DNA from 2 places in the Variovorax sp. efr-133-TYG-130 genome. Region 2 is predicted to be linked to the other one. Evidence: riboswitches for the same ligand, from Rfam matches in the RefSeq annotation. Region 2 holds a riboswitch; the other holds the start of a gene.
The links. Region 2 has a riboswitch for cobalamin ahead of QRN67_RS06145 (TonB-dependent receptor). Riboswitches for the same ligand answer to the same signal wherever they lie in the genome.

Region 1 (6,520 bases), on a different contig from region 2:
CGCGCCCACCAGGCCCGAGATGAAGCCGATGGCGCCACCCGCCGCGAGCTGGCCGCCCGTGCCCGGCATCTGCCGCGTGGGCTTGGGTTTCTTGTCGAGGAACATCTGCGTGGCCGAGAAGCCCACGAACAGCGCGAAGACGATGGCGAGCGCCGTGCCCTTGAGCAGCGCGAACACGCCCAGGCTGCCCGCGAGGCTGCCGATGACGATGCCGGGCGCGAGCCGCTTCACGATGTCCCAGCGCACCGCGCCGCGCTTGTGGTGCGCACGCACGCTGGACACCGAGGTGAAGATGATGGTGGCCATGGAGGTTGCGATGGCCATCTTCACCGCCAGGTCGGCCGGCACGCCGCGGTGGCCCATGATGATCGTGATGAACGGCACCATCATCATGCCGCCGCCGATGCCCAGCAGGCCCGCGAGAAAGCCGGTGCCGAGGCCGAGTGCCGCGAGTTCGGCGATGAGCAGGGGGTCGAGCAGGGCGGCGATGTTCACGGTGGCGCAGGGAAGGGAAAGTGCTTCTGCAAAAAGCAGCGGCCCCGTGCAACTGGTGCAGGGGGCCGCGGCGGGAAAAGGTGTCTGCAGATGATGTGCCGGACCCGCATCCTGAACCAGGGTTCAGGTGGGCGAGGGCAGCAAGACTTCGGGTTCATCTGACGCGAGATGATCACGCCCGTCTAGCGATGTACCAAGCCCGGCTCCGGAGAGCATTGGAACAAGGAAATATTAAGCCCGACACGTCTGCAGACAGTTCGGATTTTACGCCTCCCTGCCTGTGTCCGACGAATTCATTCAGAGCAAATGTCCATCGCCGGCAAGGGCTTGATCGAGTCTCTGAATGAGCTGCGCGGCCTTCGGGTCGGTTTCCGCCGTATCGGGGGCGGTGCCTGCTGCCTCGGCGGGAGGTACTGCCGCGGGCGCGGCGGCGGCCGTGGCCTGCTGCGCGGCCAGGTCGAAGGCCAGGTTCAGCGAGGCCAGCACCGCGATGCGGTCGCGGGCCTTGACTTTTCCCGCATCGCGGATCTTGCACATGGCAGCGTCCACGCGTTCGACGGCTTCGCGCAGCTGCGCTTCGCCGCCGTCGGGGCAGCCGAGCAGATAGCTCTGGCCCATGATCTGTACTTCAATCTGCTTCATGCGGAGGGGTCTTGGGGAGGTGGTTCAGCCGGCAGCCGTTCGAGCAGCGCGTCGAGGCGCGTGCGGGCCGCAGCGAGCCGCGACTTCAGTGCGTCGCGTTCGCGCGTGAGCGCATCGACCTGTTCCTGCAGCAACTCATTGGTGCGCTGCACCTCTTCGTGACGCACGAGCAGGCGTTCGACACGCTCGGCGATCTGGTCGATGGGGCTGGATGCGGGCATGGTTGGCGATTGTAGTTTCCCTGGGAGGGGCCCTTCGCCGTGCTTGGGCGAGGGTGCGTGCAGGCTTGGATTCTGCGGCCTTCCACCGGCGTTTCAAACTACTCGCTCAGCCGCACATAGGTGGCGAGCAGCGCGCTCTTGGCCGCCACGCCCAGCAGCACCGGGTCGGCCGCGCTCTCTATCACCGGCAGGCGCTCGCCACGGTGCTCCAGGAAGCGCTGCAGCGCTTCGCCCAGGCCGGTGTCGGCGGTGATCGGCAGGATCGCCTGCGAGAGCAGGGCGCCGGCCGTGGTTTCGGCCGGCGCTGCGCCCAGCGCGGCCAGCGGCACAACGCCCAGGTAGCGCCCGTCGGCGTCGACCACGTACAGGTACTTCACGGGGTGCTGCAGGAAGAGCCTGCTCATCGCCTCGCGGTCCGCGTCGGGGCCGACCACGGTCTCGGCCGGCTGCACCAGGTCGCGCACGTGCAGCCCGCGCAGGCGCAGTTGCGCGTCGCGCTGCTCGTTGCGGCGCAGCGTGATTTCGTACATGGAGCCGGCATTGGCCGAGCGCGCGATGAAGTACGCGATGACGCTCGCGGCCATCAGCGGCAGCATGACCTGGTAGCTCAGCGTCATCTCGAAGATCATCAATATCGCCATCAGCGGCGCCTGCGTCGCGCCCGCCAGGAAGGCGCCCATGCCGACGATGGCATAGGCGAAAGGCGCGGAGCTGGAAGCCGGCCACAGCGCCTGCACCGCCAGCCCGAACAGCGCGCCGATCATGCAGCCGAAGAACAGCGCCGGCGTGAACACGCCGCCCACGGCGCCCGATCCCGCGGTGGCCATGGTCGCGGCCGCCTTGGCGACCAGCACCATCGCGATCAGCGTCCAGGGCCACGGCGTGTGCAGCACCGCGTTGACCACGCTGTAGCCGTTGCCCCAGACCTCGGGCATCGGTACGGAAATGGCGCCCATCAGCAGCCCGCCCAGCGCCAGCCGCCACGGCAGCGCGAGCGGCAACCTGGCGAACAGCGCGCGGCTGCCCTGCAAAGCGCGCAGGAATGCGACCGACGCAAAGCCCAGCAGCACGCCGAGCACGCAGAACAGCACCACCTCCGCGCCGTGGATCTCGGGGAACGCCGGCATCTTGTAAGGCGGCTGATAGCCCGGCAGCGCGCGCATCGCGACGTTCGCCACCACCGACGCGATGATGATCGGCCCCACGCTTTCCATCGCGATCGAGCCCAGCACGATTTCGGCGACGAAGAAGGCACCCGCGATGGGCGCGTTGTAGGCGGCCGTGAGGCCGGCGGCGGCGCCGCAGGCCACCAGCAGCCGCAGCCGTTCCGCCGGAAAGCGCAGCAGCCGCCCCAGTTGCGAGGCCGCCAGCGCCGCAAGCTGCACCATCGAGCCTTCGCGCCCTATGGAGCCGCCGGTGCCGATGCTCACCAGCGACGACGCGCTGCGCACCAGCGTCTGCGCGACTGGAATGCGTCCGTCGCCGAGCACGATCGCTTCCATGTAGTCGGAGGTGGCGCTTCGCTCCGCCACGCGCTTGGCAAGCACCAGCAGCAGGCCCGCCACCAGCCCGCCGAGCGTGGGGCAGGCCACGCGCGCCCACCACGGCAGGTGCCTGGCCATGGCCACCAGCCCTTCGCCGGGGCCCAGCACCAGATGCTCGAAGCCGTAGAGCGCCGCGCGGAAAAGTTCGGTCGCCAGCGTGCCGAGCAGGCCCGCGGCAATGGACCAGAGCAGCATCGACTGCCAGCCCGAAACGCCGAAAAGCCGCTGCAGCGCGGAACGAATATTCAGGAAAACCGAGGCCGGGCGCATTGCTGCGATGTTAGCGGTGCGCAACTTTCGGCTTAAATCGTGTCGGACAGGGCCTAAAATCCCGCCCGTTGGTGCCTGCGGCGTGGTTCACGCGCCGCGGTTCAACGGGAAGCAGGAGTGAAGGTCCCCCGAACGCCCTCGAGCGCGTACCGGGCCCGGCCCAAGCCGCCTGCGCTGCCCCCGCAACGGTCAAGCAGACGACGCCGCAAGGCGTCACCCCTCTCCACACAGCCACTGGGCACCCTGAAACAGGTGCCTGGGAAGGCGGCGAGGGGCGTTCTGCCAGCCCGGATACCGGCCAACAAGGCGGCTGCCGCATGCACGGAAAAAAAGAATCCGTGCGCGAGGCAGCCATTGCGCCCAGGTGCCGGCGGGGAAGCCGGCACGGGGCATTGACGTTCGTTCGGCACATTTCATGATTTCCCACGCTTCCGTTTTCCGTGGCCGCGCTCCCGCGCGCCGTCTCCGCTTCGCCTGCCTGCCGCTGGCGCTGGCATCCGCCTTCGGCGGCCTGGCCCATGCGCAACAGGCGCCCACCCTCGGCGAGACGGTGGTCACGGCCAACCGCACGCCGCAGGCGCTGTCTGACCTGGTGGGCGACGTGTCGATCATCGACCGCCAGACCATCGAGCGCAGCGGCGCCACCGGCGTGGCCGACGTGCTGGCGCGCCTGCCCGGCATCGAGATCTCGCGCACCGGCGGCATCGGCAACACGACGAGCCTGTACATCCGAGGTGCGGAAACGCGCTTCACGGCCGTCTACCTCGACGGCGTGCGCATCGACTCGCAATCGACCGGCGGCGCCGGCTGGGAGGGCATTCCGCTGTCGCAGATCGACCGCATCGAAGTGCTGCGCGGCCCGGCCGCCGCGGTGTACGGCTCGGACGCCATCGGCGGCGTGATCCAGCTCTTCACCAAGCGCGGCGAGGAGGGCGTCTCGCCCTACGCGGGCATCGGCTTCGGCAGCTACGGCCTGCGCAGGATCGAAGGCGGCGTGAGCGGGAAGTCGGGCCTGTTCGACTACTCCTTCGGTGTCGAACATGAAGAGAGCAAGGGCTACAACGTGCAGCCGGTCGACAAGCGCAACGTGGTCAAGGACGGCTTCACCAGCCCCGACCGCGACGGCTACAACAGCACCTCGGGCAACGTGAAGCTGGGCTTCCAGCTCACGCCCGACCAGCGCCTCGACGCCACGCTGCTCGCGAGCGACATCAAGGCCGGCTACGACGCCTCCGTGTCGTACAGGACCAAGCTGCCGTTCCTGTTTGCCAACGACATTTCGAGCAACACGCTGCGCACCGCCGGCCTCACCTGGTCGGCCAAGTGGAACGACGTCTACAGCACCCGCGTGCAGATCACCGATTCGCAGTCGGTCTACAAGACGCAGCCTTCGTTCTACCGCACCGAAACCCACCTGCGCGGCTACCTGTTCCAGAACGAATTCCGCTTCGGCCCGCACCTGGTGACGGCCACCCTGGAACGCCGCGAGGACGCACTCGACAACGCGCCCACCACCAGCTCGAAGCTGCTGTCGCGCGACCGCGCGCAGGACGCGCTGTCGCTGGGCTACGGCTTCGTGCAGGGCCCGCACTCGCTGCAGCTGCATGTGCGCCACGACCGCGACAGCGAATTCGGCGGCAAGACCACCGGCAGCGCCGCCTACGGCTATGCCATCACGCCGTCGCTGCGCTTCACGGCCTCGGCCGGCACCGCCTTCCGCGTGCCCACGCTCTACCAGCGCTTCAGCGAATACGGCCTGGCCACGCTGCAACCCGAATCCAGCCGCAACGTCGAACTGGGCCTGCAATACACCGAAGGCGCCTCTCACGCCGGGATCGTGGTCTACAACAACCAGGTGCGCAACCTGATCAGCTTCGACGGCACGGCCAAGGGCTGCGCCTCGTCCTTCGGCTGCTACAGGAACACGGCGCGCGCCCGATACCAGGGCGTCACGCTGTCGGGCGGCCACCGCATCGGCGACGTCACGCTGCGCACCTCGCTCGACTTCCAGGACCCGCGCGACCTCGGCACGCACAACCTGCTGGCTCGCCGCGCGCAGCGCCACGCCACCTTTGGTGCCGACTGGCGCGTCGCCGGCTGGACGCTGGGCGCCGAGGTGCAGACCTCGAGCCGCCGCTACGACGACGCCGCCAACAGCGTCAAGCTCGGCGGCTACACCGTGCTGAACCTGTCGGCCAGCAGGCAGCTCACGCGCGACCTGAACCTGATCGCGCGGGTCGACAATGTGGGCAACAAGGACTACCAGTACGCACGCCTGTACGCCACCGCCGGCCGCACCGCGTACGTCGGTCTCAAGTGGACGCCGCAATAAGCAACCCCTCGCAAGCAAGCGACACCGCCGGTGCCGCGGCGGCCGCCTGCGCCGCGGTGCTGGTGGCCGCGCCGGCCTCGGGGCAGGGCAAGACCACGGTCGCGGCCGCGCTCGCGCGGCTGCACACGCGGCAGGGCCGGCGGGTGCGGGCCTTCAAGTGCGGGCCCGACTTCCTCGACCCGCTCTGGCTCGCGCTGGCCACCGGCGCGCCGGTGCATTCGCTCGACCTCTGGATGACCGGCGAAGCCGACTGCCGCGAGCGCCTGCGCGCGGCGGCGGCCGACTGCGACCTGCTGATCGTCGAGGGCGTGATGGGCCTGTTCGACGGCACGCCGAGCGCGGCCGACCTGGCCGTGCGCTTCGGCCTGCCGGTGCTGGCCGTGATCGATGCGCATGCCATGGCCGGCACCTTCGGCGCGCTGGCCTACGGCCTGCAGAACTTCCGGCCCGGCCTGCCGTGGGCCGGCGTGCTGGCCAACCGCGTGGGCAGCGAGCGCCATGCCGGCATGCTGAAAGACGCGCTGCGCGAGCCTTCGCAATGGCTCGGCGCCTTGCCGCGCGACGCGGGCTTCACGCTGCCGGAGCGGCACCTGGGGCTTGTGGTGGCGGACGAACTGGGCGACGCGATGGCGCGCCTCGACGCCGTGGCCGACGTGCTGGCCGGCACGCCACTGGGGCAGATGGACATCGCGCAACTGCCGCAGGTGCGCTTCGATGCCGCACCGCCTGTCGCGAACATGCAGCCGCTGCTGGCCGGCCGCACCATCGCCATCGCACGCGATGCCGCCTTCTCTTTCATCTACCCCGCGAACCTCGACGTGCTCACCGCACTGGGGGCGCGCCTTTCCTTCTTCTCGCCGCTCGCGGGCGACGCCTTGCCCGCTTGCGATGCGGTCTGGCTGCCCGGCGGCTACCCGGAGCTGCACGCCGAGGCGCTGTCGCGCTGCGAACCGATGCGCGCCGCGCTGGCGGCCCACGTGGCGGCCGGCAAGCCCGTATGGGCCGAGTGCGGCGGC
Region 2 (6,520 bases):
CGGATCGGTGCCGCCCTGCATTTCCAGCACCATGCGCCGGGGCGGCTGGGTGCGCGCGGCGGGCGGCAATGCGTCGAGCGCGGCCGTGGGCGACACCGTTGCCTGCGAAAAGCGCAGCGGCCCCAGCCCGGCCAGCCGCTCGGCGTCCGTCAGGTTGGGATACCCCACGTACATCATCACCACGCCCGAGACGAACCACATGACGAACAGCAGGCAGCCGCCGATGCCCAGCCACCGGTGGGTCCAGTAGAGGCCGTGCCGGATGCGCGGCCAGGCGCGGCGCCATGCGGGAGTCATGCGTGGGTCGCTCAGAAATCGACCAGCGCCGAGAGTTCGAAGGAACGCGGGCGGCCCAGCAGCCACTGGTTGCCGCCGTTCGAGAACGACACCGCATAGCGCCGGTCGGCCAGGTTGTAGGCGCGCAGCGCCAGCTTGAGCGAACGGTTCGCCTGCCAGCTGAGCGAAGCGTCGGCCACGGTGTACGAGCCGATCTTGCGCGAGTTGGCGGCGTCGACCTGGCGCGGGCCGACGTAGCGCACGCCGAACGCGGCCTCCCACTGCGGCAGGAAGCGCCAGTTGAGCCACAGGTTGGCCGTCTGCTCGGGCACGCCGCTGGGCGTGTTGCCCGCGCGCGAGATCAGCTTGCCGCCGACCACTTCGTTGAAGTCGTCGTAGCGCGCGCGCAATCTGGCGATGTTGGTCTCGAGGTCCAGCGTGGGCGTGAGCGCCATGTCCAGCGTGGCCTCGATGCCCTCGGACGACTGCCGCCCGATCTGCTGCGTCTTGCCCGGGTCGCTCGCGTCGCGCGACAGCAGCTTGTTCTTCTCGATGCGGTAGGCCGCCACGGTCCAGGCGCCGCGGTTGTCGGCGAACTGGCGCTTGTAGCCGACCTCGACCTGCCGGCCGGTGCTGAGCTCGAACGGCACCTGCGTGGCCGAGGTGCTGATGAGCGAGGTCAGCGGATCTGCCGCGCGCGCCACCTGCGCATAGAAAGACTGCGACGCATCGGGCGCATACACCACGCCGAGGCGGCCGGTGGCGTACTCGAAGGTCTTGCCCAGGTTGTTGGCCGCGTTCTGCAGGTCGGCGCGGGCGATCTTCGCGTGGTCCCAGCGCAGGCTGCCCACCACCGACCATTGGTCGTCGAAGGCCAGCTTGTCTTCGGTGAAGAAGGCGTAGGTGCCGGTCCTGGTCCGGTAGCGAGGCGTGTAGGCCACGGGCGAAACGTAGTAGCCCGGGTTGAAGACGAAGGGGTCCACCACCGATCGCCCGCCGTAGGGCGAATCGTTGGTGTGCTGGAAGTCGATGCGGTTCACGTCGAAGCCCACCAGCACCTGGTTGGCCAGGCCGAACAGGCCGTGCTTGAAGGTGGCGTCGGTGCGGTTGCCGATCTGCTCCTGGTCGTGGCCGATTTCCAGGTAGTCGCCGCGCGTCACGCGGCGCGTGGTGGCGCTGTAGGTGTAGGTCTCGCTGTTGCGCCAGTGGCGCTTGCTCTCCAGCCGGTAGAGCTGGTTGCGCACGGTGACCGAATCGTTCGGCGTCCACTGGGCGTCGAGGCGGGTCCACTTGTCGCGGTACTTGATCTCGGAATCGTCGAGGTTGTAGTTCTGGCGCAGCGTCTGGCTGCTCAGGCGGCCGTCGATCAGCGGCACGCCGTAGTAGCGCTGCGGCGACTGCCGGCCCTCGTCGTGCGAAAGCGTGAACTGCAGTTGCGGCGACACGTCGAGCCGCACCGCCGCGCCCACGGCCAGGCTCTCGGCCTGGCCGCGCTGCATGAAGCCGTCGGTCTGGCGGTGGCTGATGTCGAAGCGGTAGGAGAGCCTGTCATTGATCGCGCCGCCGCTGCCGAACGCCACCTGGCGGGTGGCGTCGGAGCCCACGGTGAGCAGCGCCTGGTTCTGGATCGGCCCGCGCGTGGGCTTCCTGGGCACCACGTTGATCGCGCCGCCGATGGCGCCTTCGCCGTACATCACCGAGGCCGCGCCGCGCAGTATCTCGATGCGGTCGACCGACCAGGTGTCGAACGGGAAGGTGACGGTGCCCGCGCCCGCGTACAGCCGCGTGCCGTCGAACAGCTGCATCACCGAGCCGTGGCCCAGGAAGCCGCGCGCCGCCATCGCGGTGCCGCCGTTGCCGGGGCCGGGCGAACCGGTGATGCCGGTGGCGCGGGTGGCGGCATCGATCACCGAGACGTCGCCGCGTGCGCGGATGGTGTCGCCGTCCAGCACCTCGATGCTGGCCGGCGTTTCAAGTGGCGTCAGGCCCAGGCGGCTGCCGGTCTGCGTGGTCTCGTCGATGGCGAGCCGCGTATGGCGGTCGGCCTCGACCTGCACCGGCGCCAGGCTCTGGCTGCCGTCGGCCTGCGCGAGGGCCGCGGCAGGCCCGAGGGCGAGCCCCAGCCCCAGTGAAATACCCGAAAGCCGCACGCGTTGCGGCGCGCCCGTGCGATCGCGCGATGGCGATGCCTGTCGGCTCATGTGATCTCTCCTCCGGCCCGCGTCCCCGCAGGCTCCTCTGTCCGAAAAAGGACGAGGCGGGAGAAGCGGAGGGGCGATGACGGTCCAGGCGCGAGCGCGGAGGCGGCAGGCCCGGACACGCACTCCCGCAGCGTCCGAAGGCGGTTTCCAAGGCCGGTATCCGGGCTTGCGGAGCGCTCCGATGCGCGAAATGCGCATCGGAGCAGAAACCCTCGCCTTCCCACGCCGAAGCGCAGTGGCCGCCGGCCTCTTCAAGGAGGCGCAGGCTTGAGGGTTCCCGATCCGCTGACCGTTGCGGGGGCAGCGCAGGAATGACCGGGTCGGCTATGACCCGGCGCACCTGCTTCCCGTTTAACCCCGGCGCCATGGCATGGCGGGCGGGGCACCTTCGAACCGTGTTGACTGGTTTGATTCGTGAGAATCAACAAACCACAACCGCGAAATTATAAGTAGCCGCTATTGCCGTCGGGTCCGAACAGGCGCCGCATCACCGCCACGCCGGCCACCAGCGCGTTCGAATAGCTGGCGTAGGGCTCGAGCGCCGCTTCCAGCGGCTCGTAGAAGTGGGAGGCGTCTCCGGGTTCCCCGGCGACCGCTTCCATCAGCACCCAGTAGAACTCCCCTTTTTCCAGCTCATGGACAGTGAGCGCGATGTTTCTCTGTGTGTGCATGGACTGGATTGGGCAGTGCTTATTGGTGAATGGGTGGAGGCCAAGGCCGGTTGACAGCTTCCGGGCTTCTCCTACAGAGGGGATTCCCCATGCAGCCTATGTTTTTAAGTTTTGCACATGCACAAGCAGGAGAAGGAGACAGCATGAAGAACTTCACTCTCGAACCCGGCATGCGGGCGACCATCGGCGGAGCCTTCTATCCGACCGGCTACTCGATGGTCATGTTTCCGGACGCGGAAGATGCCCAGCGCGTCGGCCGCGGGCTGATCGAGCAAGGCACCATCGGCGACGACGTCTACCTGCTTCCCGCGCAAACCGTGCTCTCCCAGATCACGCCCACCGTGGAGACTGCCGACGACCCCCTGCCCTCCGCCGGCACCGAAGGCGCGACCGTGCGCGCATACACGAAGCTGGCGCGCGAAGGCCACACGGCGCTGCTGGTGAAGACCGAGGACAGCGAAGCGGCCGAGCAGCTCATGGTGCTGGTGCGCACCGTGCCCTACTCCATCGCGCAGCGCTACCGCACGCTGGTGATCGAAGACCTCTGAGTTCGTCAGGCCGGGGCCGCCATCGACACGGCCCGCTGGACCACGTCTCGCGCCATGGCCTGCGCGAGTTCCTGCTCTCCCAGGAACACGGTCACGGCCGCCTCGCGCGTGAGCAGCGCGGCTTCCTGTTCGTTGTGGCTGCGGATCACGGTCTGGATGGTCGGGTTGAGCGTGCGCGCCGTCTCGATCATCTGGCGCACGTTCATGGCGTCGGGCGTGGCAACCACCAGCACGCGGGCGCGGGCCACATGCGCCTGGATCAGCACCGCCGGATCGGCGGCATCGCCCCACACGGCCGGCGTGCCGGCTTCGCGCAGCTTTTCGACCAGTTCGCGGTTCTGCTCGGCGACCACGTAGGGAATGTCGTTGGCGTCGAGTTCCGCCGCAATGCGGCGACCGACGCGGCCGTAGCCCACCAGCACCACCTGCCGCGACAGGTACTTGGCCTCGGTCGTCATGGGCAGTTCGGCCAGCGGGTCGTCACGCGACTCGAGCCCGCGCGCGAACGACGAGTGCGCATGCAGCCATTTCTGCATCGGCCCGATCAGGCTGAACCACAGCGGGTTGGTTGCGATGGAGATGAGCGCCCCCGCCAGCACCAGGCTCTGCCCCTCCACCGGCAGCAGGCCGAGCGACACCCCCAGCCCCGCCAGGATGAACGAGAACTCCCCGATCTGCGCCAGGCTCGCGCTCACCGTGAGCGCCGTGCCCAGCGGGTAGCGGAACACCAGCACCAGCGCGCAGGCCGCGAGCGACTTGCCCAGCACGATCACCAGCACCACCGCCAGCACCTGAAGTGGCCGCTCGATCAGCACCGAGGGATCGAAGAGCATGCCGACCGACACGAAGAACAGCACTGCGAATGCGTCGCGCAGCGGCAGCGACTCTTCCGCTGCGCGGTGCGCGAACTGCGACTCGCGCATGACCATGCCCGCGAAGAAAGCGCCCAGCGCGAACGACACGCCGAACAGCGCCGCCGACGCGAAGGCGATGCTCACGGCGGCCGCCACCACGCACAGCGTGAACAGCTCGCGCGAACCGGTGCGCGTGACCTGCCAGAGGATCCACGGGAACACGCGCCGCCCCACCACCAGCATCAGCGCCACGAAGCCGCCGACCTGCAGCAGCGTGAGGCCCAGCGTCTGCCACAACGGGTCGGCCGGCCCTTCCTGCGCGGCATGGCCGCCCAGCGTGCCGGCCAGCGGCGGCATCAGCACCAGCACCAGCACCATTGCCAGGTCTTCGACCACCAGCCAGCCGATGGCGATGCGCCCGGTGAACGAATCGAGGATGCCCAGGCTCTCGAGCGCGCGCAGCAGCACCACCGTGCTGGCCACCGACAGTGCCAGGCCGAACACCAGCGCCGCGCCGGGGCTCCAGCCCCACCACATGGCCAGGCCGCCACCGAGCAGCGTGGCCACCGAGATCTGCGCGAGCGCGCCGGGCAGCGCGATCTTGCGCACCGCCAGCAGGTCGTCCAACGAGAAATGCAGGCCCACGCCGAACATCAGCAGCATCACGCCGATCTCGGCGAGCTGGGCGGCAATGCCCGCATCGGCCACGAAGCCCGGTGTGAACGGGCCGATGATCACGCCGGCCAGCAGATAGCCGACCAGCGCCGGCAGCCGCAGCTTGGCCGCCAGGAAACCGAAAACGAGCGCAAGCCCCAGGCCGGCGGCAATGGTGTTGATGAGGGAGACGCTATGGGGCATCGCTCCATTTTGCAGGAACGATGCCCAACCTTCGAGGCTGGCAGGACTCTTCACGCAACACCGTGGGACCGGCTTTACCGCCGGGCCGCTGGTGTTGCAGGGGCTGCTCCCCGGCTATCCGGCCATCTTGCTGCTGCGCGCGGCGTCCAGCGCCTCGGGCTCCTGCGCCTCGACCCAGGTCTCGTTGTTGAGCCCTGCCTGCAGCCGGTTCTCGTCCAGCTCGTTGGTCCACTTGGCGACCACGATGGTGGCCACGCCGTTGCCGATCAGGTTGGTGAGCGCGCGGGCTTCCGACATGAAACGGTCGATGCCCAGGATGAGCGCGAGCCCCGCCACCGGCACATGGCCCACGGCCGACAGCGTGGCCGCCAGCACGATGAAGCCGCTGCCCGTGACGCCCGCGGCCCCCTTCGAGGTGAGCAGCAGCACCGCCAGCAGCGTGATCTCCTGCGTGAGCGTCATCGGCGTGTTGGTGGCCTGCGCGATGAACACCGCCGCCATCGTCAGGTAGATCGACGTGCCGTCGAGGTTGAACGAGTACCCCGTGGGAATGACCAGGCCCACGCAGGTCTTGTTGGCGCCCAGGTTCTCCATCTTCTCCATCATGCGCGGCAGCACCGATTCGCTGGACGACGTGCCCAGCACGATCAGCAGCTCTTCCTTGATGTACTTGATGAACTTCCAGATGCTGAACCCGTGGAAGCGCGCGATGAGCCCCAGCACCACGAAGATGAACAGCAGGCAGGTCAGGTAGAAGGTGCCCATCAGCTTGCCCAGCGAGAACAGGCTGCCCAGCCCGTACTTGCCGATGGTGAAGGCCATCGCGCCGAAGGCGCCGATGGGCGCCAGCTTCATGATGTAGTTGACGATGCCGAAGAGCACGTGCGAGCCCTTCTCGATCACGTCGAACACCAGCGTGCCGCGCCCGCCGAAGCGGTGCAGCGCGAAGCCGAACAGCACCGCGATCAGCAGCACCTGCAGGATCTCGCCCTTGGCGAACGCATCGACGATGGTGTTGGGGATGATGTTCAGGATGAAGTCGACCGTGCCGGTCATCTTGCCGGGGCCGGTGTACGAGGCGATCGACTTGGTGTCGAGCGTGGCCGGGTCGA

Region 1: another riboswitch for cobalamin. It lies ahead of QRN67_RS10710 (TonB-dependent receptor domain-containing protein); the one in region 2 lies ahead of QRN67_RS06145 (TonB-dependent receptor).

Annotation. Positions count from the first base shown of each region.
Region 1 is NZ_JARVTD010000009.1:54,794-61,313, reverse strand. It holds gene QRN67_RS10730 (sulfite exporter TauE/SafE family protein) at 1-489, opposite strand, end outside; gene QRN67_RS10725 (cell division protein ZapA) at 793-1,137, opposite strand; gene QRN67_RS10720 (DUF904 domain-containing protein) at 1,134-1,358, opposite strand; gene QRN67_RS10715 (ClcB-like voltage-gated chloride channel protein) at 1,457-3,172, opposite strand; cobalamin riboswitch at 3,226-3,489, shown strand; gene QRN67_RS10710 (TonB-dependent receptor domain-containing protein) at 3,588-5,504, shown strand; gene QRN67_RS10705 (cobyrinic acid a,c-diamide synthase CobB) at 5,489-6,520, shown strand, end outside.
Region 2 is NZ_JARVTD010000003.1:858,533-865,052, forward strand. It holds gene QRN67_RS06140 (PepSY domain-containing protein) at 1-297, opposite strand, end outside; gene QRN67_RS06145 (TonB-dependent receptor) at 309-2,477, opposite strand; cobalamin riboswitch at 2,612-2,881, opposite strand; gene QRN67_RS06150 (hypothetical protein) at 2,921-3,148, opposite strand; gene QRN67_RS06155 (hypothetical protein) at 3,292-3,696, shown strand; gene QRN67_RS06160 (cation:proton antiporter domain-containing protein) at 3,702-5,408, opposite strand; gene QRN67_RS06165 (dicarboxylate/amino acid:cation symporter) at 5,523-6,520, opposite strand, start outside.